3 regions of the Streptomyces sp. NPDC003032 genome follow, and region 1 is predicted to be linked to each of the others. Evidence: riboswitches for the same ligand, from Rfam matches in the RefSeq annotation. Region 1 holds a riboswitch; each other region holds the start of a gene.

Evidence for each region. Region 1 has a riboswitch for cobalamin ahead of ACWDZ7_RS26695 (ABC transporter substrate-binding protein). Riboswitches for the same ligand answer to the same signal wherever they lie in the genome.
Region 2: another riboswitch for cobalamin. It lies ahead of ACWDZ7_RS05775 (ribonucleoside-diphosphate reductase subunit alpha); the one in region 1 lies ahead of ACWDZ7_RS26695 (ABC transporter substrate-binding protein).
Region 3: another riboswitch for cobalamin. It lies ahead of metE (5-methyltetrahydropteroyltriglutamate--homocysteine S-methyltransferase); the one in region 1 lies ahead of ACWDZ7_RS26695 (ABC transporter substrate-binding protein).

The regions. Positions count from the first base shown of each region.
Region 1 is NZ_JBSFTT010000021.1:12,436-18,961, reverse strand. It holds gene ACWDZ7_RS26720 (nicotinate phosphoribosyltransferase) at 1-834, opposite strand, end outside; gene clpS (ATP-dependent Clp protease adapter ClpS) at 914-1,228, shown strand; gene ACWDZ7_RS26710 (DUF2017 domain-containing protein) at 1,259-1,864, shown strand; gene ACWDZ7_RS26705 (amino acid permease) at 2,165-3,673, shown strand; gene ACWDZ7_RS26700 (Mov34/MPN/PAD-1 family protein) at 3,763-4,185, shown strand; cobalamin riboswitch at 4,193-4,312, shown strand; gene ACWDZ7_RS26695 (ABC transporter substrate-binding protein) at 4,357-5,319, shown strand; gene ACWDZ7_RS26690 (FecCD family ABC transporter permease) at 5,403-6,419, shown strand; gene ACWDZ7_RS26685 (ABC transporter ATP-binding protein) at 6,416-6,526, shown strand, end outside.
Region 2 is NZ_JBSFTT010000003.1:262,102-268,627, reverse strand. It holds gene cyc1 (epi-isozizaene synthase) at 1-301, shown strand, start outside; gene ACWDZ7_RS05785 (bifunctional albaflavenone monooxygenase/terpene synthase) at 298-1,623, shown strand; gene ACWDZ7_RS05780 (ribonucleotide-diphosphate reductase subunit beta) at 1,775-2,797, opposite strand; gene ACWDZ7_RS05775 (ribonucleoside-diphosphate reductase subunit alpha) at 2,797-5,226, opposite strand; cobalamin riboswitch at 5,355-5,477, opposite strand; gene ACWDZ7_RS05770 (GNAT family N-acetyltransferase) at 5,589-6,083, opposite strand; gene mctP (monocarboxylate uptake permease MctP) at 6,159-6,526, opposite strand, start outside.
Region 3 is NZ_JBSFTT010000008.1:221,185-227,710, reverse strand. It holds gene ACWDZ7_RS14295 (YcaO-like family protein) at 1-1,048, opposite strand, end outside; gene metE (5-methyltetrahydropteroyltriglutamate--homocysteine S-methyltransferase) at 1,521-3,833, opposite strand; cobalamin riboswitch at 4,001-4,233, opposite strand; gene ACWDZ7_RS14285 (gamma-glutamyltransferase family protein) at 4,722-6,526, shown strand, end outside.

The sequences.
Region 1 (6,526 bases):
CAGCTGCTGACGCACCCGGTGGGCGACGAGCAGCAGGTCACCGGAGTCGATGCGGACGGCGCCCAGCTCGGGCCCGGCGATCTCGACGGCGAGCCGGACGGCCTCGGTGACGTCGTAGGTGTCCACGAGGAGGGTCGTGCCGCGGCCGAGCGAGTCGACCTGGGCGCGGAAGGCGTCGCGTTCGGTGTCGTGCAGCAGGGTGAAGGCGTGGGCGCTGGTGCCGACGGTCGGGATGCCGTAGCGGAAGCCGGCGGCCAGGTCCGACGTGGTGGCGAAGCCGCCGACGTACGCGGCGCGGGAGGCGGCGACGGCGGCCAGCTCGTGGGTGCGGCGGGCGCCCATCTCGATCAGCGGGCGCTCCCCGGCGGCCGAGGACATCCGGGAGGCGGCCGCCGCGATGGCCGAGTCGTGGTTGAGGATGGAGAGGATCACGGTCTCCAGGAGCACGCACTCCGCGAAGGCGCCCTCGACCCGCAGGATCGGCGAGCCGGGGAAGTACACCTCGCCCTCGGGGTAGCCCCAGATGTCGCCGCTGAAGCGGTAGCCGGACAGCCATTCGAGGGTGGCCTCGTCGACGATGGAGCGCTCGCGCAGGAAGCCGAGGACGCCGGCGTCGAAGCGGAAGTTCTCGACGGCGTCCAGGACCCGGCCGGTGCCCGCCACGACTCCGTAGCGCCGCCCCTCGGGCAGTCTGCGGGAGAAGACCTCGAAGACCGAACGCCGCTCGCCCGTACCGGCTTTCAGCGCGGCCTGGAGCATCGTCAGCTCGTACTGGTCCGTGAAGAGCGCTGTCGACGGAACATCCACCGGCAGGCCAAGGTCCGCTGTGTTCATGCCGAGAATGCTACCCCGCATCTCGTCACTCTGACGATTTCGTGGCCCGTTTGTGCGAGTGGCCCTCGGGGGTGGCAGCATGGGGCACGTGAGTACGGCTCCCGCAGAGATCACCCGCCCGGAATCCGACGAGGAGACGTTCGTCGTCCCCGAGCCGGACGTCCCCTGGATCACGCTCGTGCACAACGACCCGGTCAACCTCATGAGCTATGTGACGTACGTGTTCCAGACGTACTTCGGGTACTCGAAGGACAAGGCGACCAAGCTGATGATGGACGTGCACCAGAAAGGCCGCGCGGTCGTGTCCAGCGGCACCCGCGAGGAGATGGAGCGCGACGTGCAGGCCATGCACGGGTACGGGCTGTGGGCCACCCTTCAGCAGGACCGCAAGTAGCGGGACGGACCGGAAGCAGCGACGCATCTGATGCCAGGACAATTCGAACCGATCCCCGGGGGCGGCGCCGCCGTCGCGCTCGACGAGGTCGAGATCTCGATCATCCGTTCCCTCGCCGTGCAGCTCCTGGAGCTGATCGGTCCGGGCCCCGGTGGCGAGCCCTCCGACGACCCCCTGGCGGAGCTGTTCGCCGAGGGCCCGAGCGAGCCGCCCGCCGACCCTGTGATGCAGCGGCTGCTGCCGGACGCGTACGGCGGCCCCGGCAGTGAGACCGGGGACGTCGGACACGAGGAGGAGCTGCGGGCGTATTCGGCCGAGTTCCGCCGGTTCACGGAGAACGACCTGCGGGCGAAGAAGCGTGACGACGCGCTGGCCGTGATCCGTTCGCTCGACTCGACGGCGTCCTCCGGCGAGGGCGGAGCTGTCCTGAAACTGTCGGTCGAGGAGTGCCGGCACTGGCTCGGCTCCCTCAACGACCTGCGGCTCGCGATCGGCACGCGCCTGGAAGTCACCGAGGAGGACGACGCCGATCTGCTCTACCGGCTCCCCGACTCCGACCCCCGCAAGCCGATGGTGATGGCCTACCTCTGGCTGGGCGGATTGCAGGAGACGCTGGTCGGGACGTTGCTGGACTGAGTCCCGATCAGCGGACGCTCAAATCCGGATAACGATCCTGTCACTTCATTGCCCACGTTTGCCACGCGAAGAGAACTTTGTCCGCTTCTTGCTGTGGTGTGCGCCACAGGTGGCTGATTCCCCCACTGTTGCCGCCGTGATAAATCTTCACGACCACTCGGTGACGCCACCCATGTCGCCGAGGGCGCTCGGGCCGGCAGACCGCCGGTAGCACTCCATACATATCCGGGGGGATCAGGACCTGATCCGCAGCCATCACGCGGTGAGCGGGCGCGGATCAGCATGGAGAAAGGCGTCACCATGACCTCAGTGCAGGTCGAAGAGCAGCACGACGGGCACGACGGCAATGGTGCCGTGCAGGCCGCGGGCGGCCCGTCCGGCGAGGGCGAGGGCTACCAGCGCGGTCTGGGGGCCCGGCAGATCCAGATGATCGCGATCGGCGGTGCCATCGGCACCGGCCTGTTCCTCGGCGCGGGCAAGGCCATTCACAAGGCCGGCCCCAGCCTCATCCTGGCGTACGCCATCGCGGGCCTCGTCATCTTCTTCATCATGCGGGCGCTCGGCGAGCTCCTCATGTACCGCCCCGTGTCGGGCTCCTTCTCGGAGTACGCACGCGAGTTCATGGGCCCGTTCTTCGGATTCGTGACCGGCTGGACGTACTGGCTCTTCTGGGTCGTCACCGGCATCACGGAAGTCACAGCGGCCGCCCAGTACATGCAGTACTGGACACACGACTCATTCCCACAATGGGCGTACGCGCTCGTCTTCACGGTCATCCTGTACGGCGCGAACCTCATCTCCGTGAAGCTCTTCGGTGAGCTGGAGTTCTGGTTCTCGATGGTCAAGGTCACCGCCATCATCGGCATGATCCTGATCTGCGTCGGCATCCTCACCATCGGCTTCTCCGACGCCGGTGACACCGCGACCGTGGCGCACCTGTGGAACCAGGGCGGGTTCTTCCCCAACGGCATCGGCTCCACGCTGATGACGCTCCAGATCGTGATGTTCGCCTTCCTCGCCGTCGAGCTGGTCGGCGTCACCGCGGGCGAGTCCAAGGACCCGAAGACCGTCCTGCCCAAGGCCATCAACACCGTGCCGTGGCGCATCGCCGTCTTCTACGTCGGCGCGCTGATCATGATCCTCTCGGTCGTGCCGTGGACGCACTTCCAGCCCGGCGTCTCGCCGTTCGTCGCGGCCTTCGAGAAGATGGGTCTCGGCGTCGGCGCCGCGATCGTGAACTTCGTGGTCCTCACCGCCGCGCTCTCCTCCTGCAACTCGGGCATGTACTCCACCGGCCGCATGCTGCGTGACCTGGCGCTCAACGGCCAGGGCCCGAAGTTCTTCACCAAGCTCACGAAGAACGGCCTGCCGCTGATCGGCACCACGGCCTCCGCCGCGTTCATGCTGGTCGGCGTCTGGATCAACTACCAGTGGCCGGGCGAGGCGTTCAACTACGTCGTCTCCTTCGCGACCATCTCCGGCATGTGGGCCTGGATCATGATCCTGGCCTGCCAGATCCGCTACCGCCGCAAGGCCGACCGCGGCGAGCTGCCGCAGTCCACCTTCAAGGCGCCCGGAGCCCCGTACACCAGCTGGTTCGCGCTGCTGTTCATCGGCATGGTCATCGTGATGATGGGCGTCGACAAGGACGCGCGTGTCTCGCTGTACGCCGCTCCGGTCTGGGCCGCGATCCTCGGGGTCTCCTACCTGATCCTCAAGAGCCGCGACCCGCAGGCCGCCGCGTTCAACAAGCGCAAGTACGCCGCTGCCGCCGTCGCCTCCGACAGCGAGCAGGCCGAGAAGGACTGACGCCGACCCCTCGGGGTACCTGTCCAGCATTCGGGCCCGCCCGTACCACACTTCGGTACGGTGCGGGCCCTCTGCTTATCCTGACTGCCATGCTGACCATCACCCAGGCCCTCCACGACCAGATCGTCGCGCACGCGCGCCAGGACCACCCCGACGAGGCATGCGGCGTGGTCGCGGGCCCGGCGGGCACCGGCCGCCCCGAGCGGTTCATCCCCATGCTGAACGCCGCTCGCTCGCCCACCTTCTACGAGTTCGACTCGGGTGACCTGCTCAAGCTCTACCGCGAGATGGACGACCGCGACGAGGAGCCGGTGGTCATCTACCACTCGCACACCGCGACCGAGGCCTACCCCTCCCGCACCGACATCACATACGCCAACGAGCCCGGCGCCCACTACGTCCTGGTCTCCACCGCGGACACCGATGACGCGGGCCCCTTCCAGTTCCGCTCGTACCGCATCGTGGACGGCGAGGTCACCGAGGAAGAGGTGCGGGTGGTCGGGGCATACTGACCCCCGACCACCTTCCAGGGCGGCAGGAGCCAGGAAGCCGGTGCGAACCCGGCACGGTCCCGCCACTGTGACCCCACCCCACACCGGGGCGGGGGAGTCAGGAACTGACCTGCCGCCCTTCTCCACACCACGCAGGGGACGCGGAAATCCCCTGGAGGAGGCAGACCCGCCATGTCCCGCCCCGTACGCGCCCTCGTCGCGACCACCTTGCTGATCCCGCTCGCCGCATGCTCCACCTCACCCGGCGACGACTCCGGGAAGCCCGCCGCCAAGGCCGCCGGATTCCCGTACACCGTCACCAACTGCGGCGTGAAGACGACGTACGAGGCACCCCCGAAACGCGCCGTCACCATGAACCAGCACGTCACCGAGGTGATGCTGGAACTGGGCCTGCGCGACCGCCTCGCCGGGACCGCCTACCTCGACGACAAGGTCCTGCCGAAGTACGAGAAGGCGTACAAGTCCGTCCCCGTGCTCGCCAAGGAGTACCCCTCCTACGAGAAGCTGCTGTCCGCCAACCCCGACTTCGTCTACGGCGGCTACGCCAGCGCCTTCCTCGCGGGCGACGGCCGCAGCCGCTCCGCGCTCGCCAAGTCCGGCATCGACAGCCGCCTCGACATCGAGGGCTGCGCGAAGCGCCCGGTCACGATGGACGACGTGTACCGCGAGGTGCGCGAGGTCGGCTCCACGTTCGGGGTGCGCGAACGCGCCGACACGTGGGTGAGCGGCGCGAAGCGTGAACTGGCCGCCACCGAGAAGAAGTCGAAGGCCAGGAAGCCGGTCCCGGTCTTCGTCTACGACAGCGGCGACAAGACGGCGTTCACGCTGGGCGGCCGGGGCATCGGCAACGACATCGTCGAGCGCGCGGGCGGCCGCAACGTCTTCGCCGACGTGGACAAGTCCTTCGGCGACGCGTCCTGGGAGACGGTCGTCGAGCGCCGGCCCGAGATCATCGTGATCCTGGACTACGGCGCCACGACGGTCGCCCAGAAGAAACAGCGCCTCCTCGACGACCCGGCCCTGGCAGACATCCCGGCCATCAAGCACAAGCGCTTCGCGGTGCTGCCGCTGTCGGACGCGGTGACGGGAGTAAGAGCACCCAAGGCGGTGGGAAAGCTGGCGGCACAGCTGTGAGGGGGCGTTGGGGGATCCAGCCCGTCCGGCGTTTGAGGACGAGCCCGAAGGGCGATAAACGCGGATCAAAGGGGCACCGCCTCTTGATCCTGACGATACTCACCGCAGCCCTCGCGGCAGCGACAGTCGCCGGGCTCGCCCTCGGCTCAGTCAGCATCCCCCCGAGCCAGGTCCTGGAGATACTGAGCGGCAGAGCAGAACCCTCCCCGTTCAGAACCATCGTCCTGGACGTAAGACTCCCCAGAGTCCTACTGGGCGCCGCCGTCGGAGCCGGACTGGCAGTCATCGGCACCGTCCTCCAGGCGCTGGTCCGCAACCCCCTCGCCGACCCGTTCCTGCTCGGCGTCTCCTCGGGCGCCTCCGTAGGCGCGGTCTCCGCGATCGTGCTCGGCGGCGTCTTCGGCCTCGGTACCGCCCTGACCACCACCGTCACCATCCCCGCCGCCTCCTTCGTGGGCGCGCTGATCTCCCTGGTCCTCGTCTACGCCCTGGCGAGAACCGGCGGCGGGGGATTCGCCACCGGGCGCCTGATCCTCGCGGGCGTCGCCGTCTCGTACATCCTGACCGCGCTGACCAGCCTCATCCTGGTCACCGCGGACAGCGCCGACCACCTCAAGGAAGTCCTGTACTGGACGCTCGGCGGCCTCGGCAGCGCCCGCTGGGACATGCTCGCCCTGCCCTGCGCCGTCCTGGCCGTCGGCACGGCGCTCCTTGTCGCGTTGGCCAGACCTCTCGACCTGCTGCTCGTCGGCGAGGAGGGCGCCACCGTCCTCGGCCTGGACACGGCCCGCTTCCGCGCCGCGGTCTTCGTCCTCGCCTCGCTCCTGACGGGAGTCCTCGTCGCGTACAGCGGGGCCATCGGCTTCGTCGGCCTGATGGTGCCGCACGCCGCCCGCATGCTGGTCGGCGCCGCGCACCGCCCGCTGCTGCCGGTGGTGGCGCTGATGGGCGCGGTGTTCCTGGTCGGCGCCGACCTCGCCGCGCGTACGGTGGCAGCGCCGCAGGACATCCCGGTCGGCGTGCTCACCGCGCTGACCGGCGGCCCGTTCTTCCTGTGGCTGCTGCGCAGGAGCCAGACGCACGAAGGGGTGTCGGCATGATGCTGCGCGCCGAGAACCTCGGCTACACCCTTCCCGGCGGCGCGCGCCTGCTCGACGGCGTCTCACTCGCTGTCGCCGAGGGCGAGACGGTCGGCGTCGTCGGCCCC
Region 2 (6,526 bases), on a different contig from region 1:
GCTCGAAGAAGCCGTACGAGAAGTACACCGGCGGGTCAGTCAATGCGTCACGGATTTCCTCGCAGCCGAGGTGGAAGTGCTGTCGCTCGCGGCGCAATTGTCCGACGGAACGGTCGAAGGAAAAGAACTGGCGAACGCGGTGGAATCCTGCGTCTTCAACATGCGGAACTGGTTCTCTTCCGTTTACTGGTTCCACCATGAATCCGGACGCTATCGGGTGGACAGCTGGGACGACCGGTCCATGCCCCCGTATGTGACGGAGGATGTCCTGGCGGAAAACGAACTGGTGGGTGAGGAATGAGCGCCCCGCCGCTCGTCGGCGGTGGCGCGCCCCTGCTCGGCCACGCCTGGAACCTGGTGCGCGACCCGCTCGGCTTCCTCGCCGCTCTGCGTGACCACGGAGATCTCGTACGGATCAGGCTGGGGCCCAGGACGGCGTACGTGGTCTGCGACCCGGAGCTGGTCGGCGCCCTGCTGAAACGCCCCGAGTACATCGTCGGCGGACCGCTCTGGGACACCCTGGAGGTGCTCCTCGGCAAGGGCGTGGCGACCAGCAACGGCAAGCTGCACCGGCGCCAGCGCCGGATGATGCAGCCCGCGTTCAGGCCCGAGCGGATCGCCGACTACGCCAAGGTGATGGAGGAGGAGGCGCGCGCCACGGCGGCCCGCTGGCGGCCGGGCGCCACGGTCGACGTGAGCGCGGAGATGTTCCGCACGGCCGTGCGCGTCGTCTCGCGCTCCCTGCTGGAGGTCGGCTCGATCGGCGAGAAGGCGGACCGCATCGCCGACTCGCTGCACACCGTGTTCCAGGGGCTCTACCGCCGGATGGTGCTCTCCTTCGGGCCGCTCCACCGCGTGCCGACCCCCGCCAACCGGCGCTTCGAGAGGGCGCTCGCCGATCTGCACGCACTCGTCGACGAGATCGTCGCGGAGCGCCGCGCGGCAGGGCCCGGCGGCCCGGACGACCTGCTCGCGGAATTGCTGCGGGCCACGGACGAATCCGGGGAGCCCATAGCCGACCAGGAGATCCACGACCACGTGGTTTCGCTCGTCGTCGCCGGAGCGGAGAATGTCGCGTCGACGCTGGCGTGGGCGTTCCATCTGCTCACCGAACACCCGGACCAGGAAAGGCGGTTGGTTGAAGAAGTAAATTCCGTGGCCAGGGATCGCGCGATCACATTCGCCGATCTGGGGAGCCTGCCGCACCTCCGCAATGTCATCACCGAGGCCATGCGCATACGGCCGGCCGCCTGGATATTCACGCGCCGGTCCGTGGCCGAGACCGAGCTGGGCGGCTATCGCATTCCGGCGGACGCGGACATCGTATACAGCGTGTACGCGATGCAGCGCGACCCGCGTTCCTTCGAGCGGCACCTGGAGTTCGACCCGGACCGCTGGAGCCCCGAACGCGTCGGTGACGTACCGGAGTTCGCGATGATGCCGTTCAGTGTCGGCAATCGGAAGTGTCCGGGAGACCACTTCAGTCTGGCCGAACTGGCCCTGATCCTGGGGACCGTGGTGCCCAAGTGGCGCCTGGAGCCGGTCGCGGAGACCGACACCGGCACGCGCGTGGGCATCACACTGCACCCCAAGCGCCTGGTCCTGCGCGCCGAGCGGCGCTGACGGCCGGTCCGCGGAAGGTGCGGCGGTAGGCGTTCGGGGTCCGTCATCCCCTCCGAGCCCTCCAGCAACTCCTGCGCCGGCAGCACGCCGGATCGACCGGCAGCCGCGCGCGGCGGGGGACGCCCCGCGCGGCTACCGGGAGCAGGCGTCCCTAGAACTCGTCGTCGAAGGAGACCGACCCCTCGACCGCGACCTGGTACGCCGAAGGGCGCCGCTCGAAGAAGTTGGTCAGCTCCTGGACCCCCTGAAGCTCCATGAACGAGAACGGGTTGGCCGAGCCGTAGACCGGCGCGAAGCCAAGGCGCTGGAGGCGCTGGTCGGCGACGCACTGGAGGTACTCGCGCATCGAGTCGGTGTTCATGCCCGGCAGACCGTCGCCGCACAGGTCGCGGGCGAACTGCAGCTCGGCCTCGACGGCCTCCTTCAGCATGTCCGTGACCTGCGTCCGAAGCGCGTCGTCGAACAGCTCGGGCTCCTCCTTGCGGACCGTGTCGACCACGTCGAAGGCGAAGCTCATGTGCATCGTCTCGTCGCGGAACACCCAGTTGGTGCCGGTCGCCAGGCCGTGCAGCAGACCGCGGCTGCGGAACCAGTAGACGTACGCGAAGGCACCGTAGAAGAAGAGGCCCTCGATGCACGCGGCGAAGCAGATCAGGTTGAGCAGGAAGCGGCGGCGGTCGGCCTGGGTCTCCAGGCGCTCCAGCTTCTCGACCGAGTCCATCCACTTGAAGCAGAACTGCGCCTTCTCGCGGATGGAGGGGATCTCCTCGACCGCGTCGAAGGCCGCCGCGCGGTCCTCCGGGTCGGGCAGATACGTGTCGAGCAGCGTCAGATAGAACTGGACGTGCACGGCCTCCTCGAAGAGCTGACGACTCAGGTACAGCCGCGCCTCGGGGGAGTTGATGTGCTTGTAGAGCGTCAGCACCAGGTTGTTGGAGACGATCGAGTCACCGGTCGCGAAGAACGCGACCAGGCGGCCGATCATGTGCTGCTCGCCAGGCGTGAGCTTGGCGAGGTCGGTGACGTCCGAGTGGAGGTCGACCTCCTCCACCGTCCACGTGTTCTTGATCGCGTCCCGGTAGCGCTCGTAGAAGTCCGGGTAGCGCATGGGGCGCAGGGTCAGCTCGAAGCCCGGGTCGAGGAGGTTCTTCGTACTGTTGGTCGTGGAGCTCATTACTGGCAGGCCTCGCAGGACTCGGGGTTTTCCAGGGAGCAGGCGACGGCGTCTTCGGCCGTGACCTGCGCGGGTACGGGGGCGGTGGCGGCGGTCGCGCCGGAGCCGGCCGCGCGGGCGATGCGGGTGGCGGGGCGCGAGCGCAGGTAGTACGTCGTCTTCAGGCCCTGCTGCCAGGCGTAGGCGTACATCGAGGAGAGCTTGCCGATGGTCGGCGTCTCCAGGAACAGGTTCAGGGACTGCGCCTGGTCGAGGAACGGCGTGCGCGCGGCGGCCATGTCGATCAGACCGCGCTGCGGGATCTCCCACGCCGTGCGGTACAGCGCGCGGACGTCCTCGGGGATCCAGCTGAAGCCCTGCACCGAGCCACTGGCCTCGCGCAGCGCCTCGCGGGTCTGCGCGTCCCAGACGCCGAGCCGCTTCAGCTCCTCCACCAGGTAGGCGTTGACCTGGAGGAACTCGCCGCTGAGCGTCTCACGCTTGAAGAGGTTGGAGACCTGCGGCTCGATGCACTCGTAGACGCCCGCGATGGACGCGATGGTGGCGGTCGGCGCGATGGCGAGCAGGAGGGAGTTGCGCATGCCGGTGGTGGCGATGCGCGCCCGCAGGGCCGCCCACCGCTCCGGCCAGGTCAGCACGGCACCGTAGTGGTCCGGGTGCAGGACGCCGCGCGCGGTGCGGGTCTTCTCCCAGGCCGGGAGCGGCCCGTTCCGCTCGGCGAGGTCCGCGGAGGCCTCGTACGCGGCGAGCATGATCCGCTCGGCGATACGGGTGGACAGGGCGCGCGCCTCGGGGGAGTCGAAGGGCAGCCTCAGCTGGAAGAAGACGTCCTGGAGGCCCATCGCGCCGAGGCCCACCGGGCGCCACTTGGCGTTGGAGCGCCCGGCCTGCTCGGTCGGGTAGAAGTTGATGTCGACGACGCGGTCGAGGAAGGTGACGGCGGTACGGACGGTCTCGTCGAGCCGCTCCCAGTCGATGTCACCGGCGGCGGCGTCCACGAACGCGCCGAGGTTGACCGAGCCGAGGTTGCAGACGGCCGTCTCGCCGTCGTCCGTGACCTCCAGGATCTCCGTGCAGAGGTTGGAGGAGTGCACGGTGTGGCCGGGTTCCGCCGTCTGGTTGGCGGTGCGGTTGGCGGCGTCCTTGAACGTCATCCAGCCGTTGCCGGTCTGCGCGAGGGTGCGCATCATGCGGCCGTACAGCTCCCGGGCCGGGATGGTCTTCTTCGCGAGCCCGGCGGCCTCCGCCCCGCGGTAGGCGGCGTCGAACTCCTTGCCCCACAGGTCGACGAGGTCGGGCACGTCGGCCGGGGAGAACAGCGACCAGTCCTGGTCGGCGGCGACCCGGCGCATGAACTCGTCCGGGATCCAGTGCGCGAGGTTGAGGTTGTGCGTGCGGCGCGCGTCCTCACCGGTGTTGTCGCGCAGCTCCAGGAACTCCTCGATGTCGGAGTGCCAGGTCTCCAGGTAGACCGCGGCCGCGCCCTTGCGCCGGCCGCCCTGGTTCACGGCGGCGACCGAGGCGTCCAGGGTCTTCAGGAACGGCACGATGCCGTTGGAGTGCCCGTTCGTGCCACGGATCAGCGAGCCACGGGAACGGATGCGGGAGTACGAGAGTCCGATGCCGCCCGCGTGCTTGGAGAGCCGCGCGACCTGGTGGTAGCGGTCGTAGATCGAGTCCAGCTCGTCCAGCGGGGAGTCGAGGAGGTAGCAGGAGGACATCTGCGGGTGGCGGGTGCCGGAGTTGAAGAGCGTCGGCGACGACGGCAGGTAGTCCAGGCGGCTCATCAGGCGGTACAGCGCCGCGACCTCGTCCAGGGCGCGCTCGCCGCCGTCCTCCGCGAGACCGCTCGCGACGCGCAGCATGAAGTGCTGCGGGGTCTCGATGACCTGCCGGGTGATCGGGTGGCGCAGCAGATAGCGGCTGTGCAGGGTGCGCAGGCCGAAGTAGCCGAAGCGGAAGTCGGCGCCGTCGGCGAGCGCGGCGTCCACCAGCGCGTCGAGCCGGGCCGCGTGCTCCGTCACGAAGGACGCCGTACGGTCGGCGATCAGGCCCTCGCGGTGGCCGACCGCGATGGAGTCGGTGAAGGAGCGCACGCCCTGCGTCGCCGCCTCCTCGCGGATGCCGATCGACAGGAGCCGGGCCGCCAGCTTCGAGTACGCCGGGTCCTCGGAGATGAGCCCCGCGGCCGCCTCGGTCGCCAGTTCCCGCAGCTCCGCGGTGATCTCGGAGGCGGCCTTCGCGGACCGGCCCCGCAGCGCGGCGGCGGCGACCCGGCCGGGGTCGGCGTCGGGAAGGTCGGCGGTGAGGTCGGTCAGGGTGCGCAGCAGCGCGGCCCCTGGTCCGTCGGTTCCCTCGGCACCCTGGGTGGTCGGCATCGGCGTCGGCGTCGACGGCGCTGACGCGGGTTCGGCAGGCGCGATGGTCACGTGGGGCACTCCCTCGCTCGGCTCTGGGCCAGGGGAGGGGAGGGCACACGGGCGCACCCGGACAGGGCGGCGTACCGCGTCCACCGGCCCACTCCACGAGGCCCGGACGGTCGGCACCCGGGCCGGACGGCACGGGTGCGCTGTCGGCAGGTCCTCGGACTCCGCGTACGCCGAATGCGTACACATGCACCGTTGCGGGACAGTTCCGGACTTGCACCGGATTCCCCTGCGGCGACAGCGAGCACGAGCATACATCTTGTGCCGGGTCCCTGAAGCAGGCCCACATCTTGTGTCGGCTCGCAGGGGCGGTGCAGGAGGGGCCGTTGCTTGGAGGGGGCCTGGAAGGGGCCTGGAGGGGGCGCCTAGAGCTTCAGCTCGTACGTCAGCAGCGGCACCGTCTCGATCGGCCTCCAGTCGCGCTCGGGCGTCCGTACGAAGCCGAGGCGCTCGTACAGCCGGTGGGCGGCGTGCATCGACGTCTGCGTGGACAGGACGAGCCCGGTGCGGCCCGCGTCCTTGGCGCGCCGCACGCACTCCCGTACGAGCGACTCGCCGGCGCCCCGGCCGCGCGCCTCGGGGGAGACGGCCAGCATCCGTATCTCGGCCTGGTTCTCGCGCGCGATGTCCGCCATCGGCCCGCCGGACGGGACGTAGGTGACGCAGCCGAGTGTCTTCGCGTCATCGACGGCCACCAGGATGTCGGCGTCGGCCGCGCGCGCCGCCACGTCGCGCAGTACCGCGAGATAGGGGTCCTCGGTCCCGAAGTCCAGGTGCCCGCCGTCGAGATAGGCCTGCGCGGTGAGGGCGCCGAGCGCCTCGTACTCCTCGGGGTGTGCGTGTCTGATCGTGATGTCCATGCCGCGCAGTGTGCAACACGGGTACGACAGAGGGCCGCCGGTTTTCCGGCGGCCCTCGTCGTGACGGGGAGAGGCTCAGTGCCCGGCGCCCGCCGTAGCCTTCGGCAGTTCCTGGACGACTCCGGGGTCGCCCGCGTCCGCGGTGTAGTCCTCGGGGGAGGTCTCGTCGATGCCGTCCGGGGCCTTCAGCGCCTTCAGGACGAAGGTGAGGACCACGGTGACGACGACGTTCAGGACGAACGCGGTGAGGCCGATGTAGCCGATCTCGCCGATGCCCGGGATCGTGTCGGAGGAGCCGCCGAAGTGCTTCTGCGTCGGCGAGGCGACGCCGTACGCGGCCAGGGTGCCGTAGACCATGCCGACCGCCCAGCCCGCGAGCAGCGCCCAGCGGTGGAACCAGCGCGTGAACAGGCCGCCGACCAGCGCGGGCATCGTCTGGAGGA
Region 3 (6,526 bases), on a different contig from region 1:
CCGGAGCCGTCCACCATGCCATGGCACGCGTGCCGAGATCCTCTTGCGCCCGGGGGCGGCCGTCGGCCGGGCGGTACAGCAGCGGCGGGAGGTCGTCGCGGGCCCCGGTGATGGCGGTCAGCCGGCTCTGCGCGGCCTCGGTCAGCGCGCGGCTGAGAGCGACGGCCGGGTCCAGATGGCAGCCGGCGCCGGTGTAGGTGACCGGATGGGCCTCGGAGCGGACGCGGGCCTCGAAGCAGGCGGGATGCCGGTCGGTGACCACTGCGTCGACGGTCACCTGCGCCGCGGCGTAGAGCCGGAGGAGAGTTCGGCAGTCCGGGTCGTCGACGGTGCCGAGGTCGAGCTGGTGCCAGTCGCTCCGGGGCCGGGCGCGCAGGCGGGCCAGGGAGTCCCGTTCGCACAGTTCCGCCAGGGCGTGTGCGGTCGCCTCCGCGATGGTGTTGCCGGAGGCCAGGCCGTTGCTGGTGGTGCGGAACAGCGGGGGCGTCCATTCGGCGCGGTAGGTGTGGTCGAGGCGGATGGCGGGCTCAGGGACCGGAACCGGGGCTCCGGTGAGAAGGCCCTCGCCCGCCAGCCAGGGCAGCGGCAGACCGTCGTGCACCAGCGATCCCTCGGCGAGATCGAGCTGGTTCAGGCGATAGGGCAGGGCAAGTTGGGCTGCGCTGCGGGCTGCTGACGGGGCGGGCAGGTTCTCGGCGTGCCACAGTTCGATGGCCTCCATCGCCGCTGACACGCGAGCGGCGGAGGCGGTCAATCCCTTGCCCTGGGAGACGGAGACGGTCCGCGAGGCGGGGCGTACGGCCTGGAAGACCGGGATGCCGATGTCGTCGAGGCCCGTCACGTCGGCCACTCGGGTCACCCCGTACCGCGGGAGCTGGGGGCGGATGCGCTGCCATGTCTCCTCGGGCGGCACCGCCCGGTGTGTGCCGCGGTGATAGCCCTTGGCCGCCGCGTGGGCGCCGGTTGCCAGCACCGTTCGGTTCCCCTCGTCGGTCCGGATGGCCCGCGCGGACGGCGGGCGGTCGGGTGGGTACGGGGCGGCGCCCATGGGACGGACACTGTCAGGCGGGATCGCCGCCCCGCACCCGGCTCGTCTCGGCAGGGCCGGTCAGGTGTGGTGGGCCACGCTCACCACGGTCTCCTCGTCGGTCTTCTCGACCTCGAAGACCTCAGCCAGTTCCTCGTTCGAGTACTGCATGCCGCACTTCCTTTCCCCCATTCGGAGGTCCCCCATGCGGGGCCCCTCGCTCGTCACTCTGGCTGACGCTTCACATTTCTGCAAGGGTTTAGTTCTTGCAAGGCATGTGCAATAAAGGGGGCTTGAGTGGTGGAAGTTGCGGCGTACGACTGTCGGCGGTCCTTGGGTCGTGGGCGGGGTGGTGCCGGGTGCCGCCACGGCACTACCCCGTGTGCACGGGGCCACTCGGTGAGGCAGTGTGCGCGCTGCGGGCTGCAGCGGTGGGAGCGCAGATCCGCTCCGGCTCGTGCGGGACGGAGCGGACCTGCCTCTCAGAGGCTGGCTACGACAGCTCGTCGCGTACCGTGCGGGCCGCGGCGACCAGGTTCTCCAGTGCGGCCCGGGTCTCCGGCCAGCCGCGGGTCTTCAGGCCGCAGTCGGGGTTGACCCAGAGCCGCTCGGCGGGGATGGCCTTGAGGCCAGTGCGGAGGAGCTCGGCCGCCTCTTCCACGCTGGGCACGCGGGGGGAGTGGATGTCGTACACGCCGGGCCCGGCCTCCCGGGAGTAGCCGTGGGCGGCCAGTTCCCGGGCGACCTGCATGTGGGAGCGGGCGGCCTCCAGGCTGATGACGTCGGCGTCGAGGTCATCGATGGCCTGCACGACGTCGCCGAACTCCGCGTAGCACATGTGGGTGTGGATCTGAGTGTCCGGGCGCACCCCGCTCGTGGTGAGCCGGAACGCCTCGGTCGCCCAGGCCAGATAGTCCGGGCGGTCGGCGGCACGCAGCGGCAGTGTCTCGCGCAGCGCGGGCTCGTCCACCTGGATCACCGAAGTCCCTGCCGCCTCCAAGTCGTTCACCTCGTCGCGTAGGGCGAGGGCGACCTGGCGGGCGGTGTCGGCCAGAGGCTGGTCGTCGCGGACGAAGGACCAGGCGAGCATGGTGACCGGGCCGGTGAGCATGCCTTTGACCGGCCGGTCGGTGAGGGACTGGGCGTATGTCGTCCAGCGCACGGTCATCGGTTCAGGACGGGTGATGTCGCCGGCGAGGATCGGCGGGCGGACGTAACGGGTGCCGTAGGACTGGACCCAGCCGTGGCGGGTGGCGAGGTAGCCGGTGAGCTGCTCGGCGAAGTACTGCACCATGTCGTTGCGTTCGGCTTCGCCGTGCACGAGGACGTCAAGGCCCGTCTTCTCCTGGAAGGAGATCACCTCCTGGATCTCGGCCTTGATGCGCTGTTCGTAGCCGGCCGTGTCGATCCGGCCCGCATGCCGGTCGGCGCGGGCGGTGCGCAGTTCGTTCGTCTGCGGGAAGGAGCCGATGGTGGTGGTCGGCAGCAGGGGCAGGCCGAGGTGAGCGCGCTGGGCGGCGGCCCGTTCGCCGTAGGACTGGGAGCGTCGGGCGTCGGCGTCGGTCACCGTGCTCATGCGGGCGCGGATGGCAGGGTCGCGGGCGATGGGGGAGCTCGCGCGGGAGGCGAGGTCGGCGCGGTTCGCGGCCAGTTCGGCGGCGATCGCGTCCGTCCCCCGGGCAAGGCCGCGGGCCAGGGTGACGATCTCGGCCGTCTTCTGGCGGGCGAAGGCGAGCCAGCGCAGAATCTGCGGCTCGATGTCCCGCTCGGCCGAGGCGTCCAGCGGCACATGGAGGAGGGAGCAGGAAGCGGCCACATCGACCTGCCCCGCCAAGCCGAGCAGGGTGCCGAGGGTGGCGAGTGACGCCGACAGATCGTTGGCCCAGATGTTGCGGCCGTTGACAACGCCGGCCACCAGACGCTTGCCAGGCAGCCCGCCCACCGCGGCCAGCGCGTCCAGGTTGGCGGCGGCGGCCTCGGTGAAGTCCAGGGCGAGGCCGTCGACCGGTGCCTTGGCCAGCACCGGCAAGGCGTCGCCGAGTCGGTCGAAGTAGGAGGCGACCAGCAGCTTCGGCCGGTCGGTCAAGGCGCCGAGGTCACGGTAGGCGCGCGCGGCGGCGTTCAGTTCGGCCGGGGCGCGATCCTGGACCAGAGCGGGCTCGTCGAGCTGTACCCACTCCGCGCCGGCCGCGCGCAGGTCGGCGAGGACCTCGGCGTACACAGGCAGCAGCCGGTCGAGGAGGGTGAGCGGAACGAAGTCGGCAGCCACCCCGGGCGCGGGCTTCGCGAGCAGCAGGTAGGTGACCGGGCCGACCAGGACGGGCCGGGCAGTGAGACCCACTGCCAGGGCTTCCTTCAGCTCGGCGACCTGCTTGCCCGAGTCGGCCGTGAACACCGTGTCCGGGCCCAGCTCTGGGACCAGGTAGTGGTAGTTGGTGTCGAACCACTTGGTCATCTCCAGCGGCGCCACGTCCTGTGTGCCGCGCGCCATGGCGAAGTAGCCGTCCAGGGCGTCGGCTTGGACGGCGGCCCGGTGGCGGGCGGGGATCGCGCCGACCATGACGGTGGTGTCCAGAACATGGTCGTAGTACGAGAAGTCGCCGGTCGGAGCCTCGTGGATGCCGGCCTCGGCCAGCTCCTGCCAGTTGGTGCGGCGCAGTTCGGCGGCTGTGGCGCGGAGGGTGTCGGCGGTGATGCGGCCCTTCCAGTAGCCCTCGATCGCCTTCTTCAGTTCCCGGTTTCCGCCCTGGCGGGGGTAGCCGTACACGGTGGCCCGTGCTGCCGCGGCTGCAGGCTTGGTGGTCACGGAGATCTCCTTCGCGAGATGAATCCCTGAGATCCCGGCGACGGGACGAGAGCGCGAAGGGTGACGCACCGGACGGAGACCGACTGCGCGCGCGTACGGCGCGGTCGTCCGCCCGGTATGTACGCCGACCCGCCCACGAGGTCACCGGAATATCCGTGTGCGAATGCTTCGCGCACGGGCAACGGGCAGGTCTTCGGACTCACGGGCATGTCCCGTCGTACGAAACCGTCGTACGACACTCCTACTGGCCGTCGCTTCCCAGACCCTGTTCACCGGGTCCAGTGCGTATGACGGCGGTCGTTCCCGCTCACCGCTGCGGGGCAGTCCCGGATTCCCACCGGGTTCCCTCTTACGACGCCCCGCCTGGCGGACGGGGCGAACCAGCTGCGCGGGCCAGCCTACGGGGTGGCTCGCGGGAGGCAGCGCTACGTCCATTATCCGGATAGTGAGCCGGGGCACCCGAGGCCGGGGACGCCACGGGGCGGGAAGCGCCGCACTCTCGCTTCCCGCACTCCCCCTGTGACGCCGTCCAGGCCCCTTACCCGGTTGGCGGTGCGGGCTCCTCAGCCCGCGTCGCACCAGGCCCTGAGCCCTGGTCGTAGAGGACGTTGACCACCGGCGCGGGGTCGAAGGGGGCGAAACCGCGGCAATGGCAAGCAGCCCCGAAGGACGGGTTCCATGTGCTGAGGCACACGTACGCATCCCTCGTACTGGAGGCAGGAGAGTCGGTCGTAACCCTCGCAAATGGCTGGGCGGGGGCGATCGATAGCCTACTGGGGGAGCGGACCGGGGAGAGCTCCGGCCCGGACTCCCCAGATTCTCCCCAAGACCGATCCTGAGCGCCCATCGGTTTGGCCGATACGCGGAAACATCGAGGTCAGAGCCCGTATGTTCACCACCCGCCCCACGCTCCAGGGCACCTTCGGCATGGTGTCGTCCACCCACTGGCTCGCCTCCCAGTCCGCGATGGCCGTACTGGAGGACGGAGGCAACGCCTTCGACGCCGCGGTCGCCGCGGGGTTCGTCCTGCACGTGGTCGAGCCCCATCTCAACGGGCCCGCCGGTGAGGTCCCGATCATCCTCGCCCCCGCGGGCGGCGACGTGCGCGTGCTCTGCGGCCAGGGGCCCGCGCCCGCCGGTGCCACCGTGGCCCACTACCGTTCCCTCGGGCTCGAACTGGTGCCCGGCACCGGCCCGCTCGCCGCCGCCGTGCCCGGCGCCTTCGACGCGTGGATGCTGCTGCTGCGGGACCACGGCACGAAGTCGCTCGCCGACGTCCTCAAGTACGCCATCGGGTACGCGGAGGACGGGCACGCGCCCGTCGAGCGCGTCGGTGAGACCGTGGAGACGGTCCGGGAACTCTTCGAGAAGGAGTGGCCGTCGTCCGCCGACGTCTATCTCCGTGGAGGCCCTGCCGGAGGTGAACCGCCCCGCACCGGTGAGCTGTTCCGCAATCCGGCGCTTGCGGCGACGTGGAGGCGGCTCATAGCGGAGGCAGAGGCAGGGGCGGGAGTGGAGGGTTCTGCGCGGGCGGGGTCACGGGCCGCTGTGATCGATGCCGCGCGCGAGGTGTGGCGTGCCGGCTTCATAGCCGAGGCGCTCGTGCGGCAGGCCGGGCGGCCCACCATGGACACGAGCGGCGAGCGCCACGTCGGAACCCTCTCGGCGGAGGATCTGCGGGGCTGGTCCGCGTCCTACGAGGACCCGGTCACGTACGACTGGAACGGCTGGACCCTGTGCAAGGCCGGGGCCTGGAGCCAGGGCCCCGCCTTCCTGCAGCAGCTCGCGCTGTTGCCCCGGGATGTCGCGGAGCTTCCGGAGTACGGGTCCGAGGAGTACGTGCATCTCCTGGTCGAGGGCTGCAAGCTCGCCATGGCGGATCGGGAGGCCTGGTACGGGGACGCGGGTGCTGGGGACACCGGTGCCGGGGGCGCGGACGGTGTGCCGGTCCGGGAACTGCTCTCGGAGGAGTACAACGCGCTGCGGCGCGAGCTGATCACGGACAAGGCCTCGTACGAGCTGCGGCCCGGCTCGCCCGGCGGGCGGAGGCCGCGGCTCTCCGCGCATGCGCTCGCGGTGGCTTCAGGGGAGCCGGGTGAGGCGGGGAAGGCGGGGGGCTTCGGCTCGGTCCCCGGGGGTGGGGAGCCGACCGTGGCCGGGGACGGGGGAACGCGGGGCGACACCTGCCATCTCGACGTCGTCGACCGCTGGGGGAACATGCTCTCCGCGACGCCCAGCGGGGGGTGGCTGCAGTCCAACCCCGTCGTGCCGGAACTCGGCTTTCCGCTGGGTACGCGGCTTCAGATGGCGTGGCTGGAGGACGGGCTGCCGAACTCGCTCACGCCGGGAAGGCGGCCTCGGACCACGTTGACGCCGTCGATGGCGCTGAAGGACGGCGTCCCGGTCATGGCCTTCGGCACGCCCGGGGGCGACCAGCAGGACCAGTGGCAGGTCCACTTCTTCCTGGGGGTGGCCCTGCGGGCCTCCGTACGGGGCGGCCTCGACCTGCAGGGCGCGATCGACGCGCCCAACTGGCACACGGACAGCTTTCCCGGGTCGTTCCACCCCCGGGGGATGCGGGCCGGAAGCGTGACGGTGGAGTCCCGGATGGCTCCGGAGGTGGTGGCCGGGCTGCGACGGAGGGGGCACGACGTGCTGGTGGGCGGCGCGTGGTCGGAGGGGCGGCTGTGCGC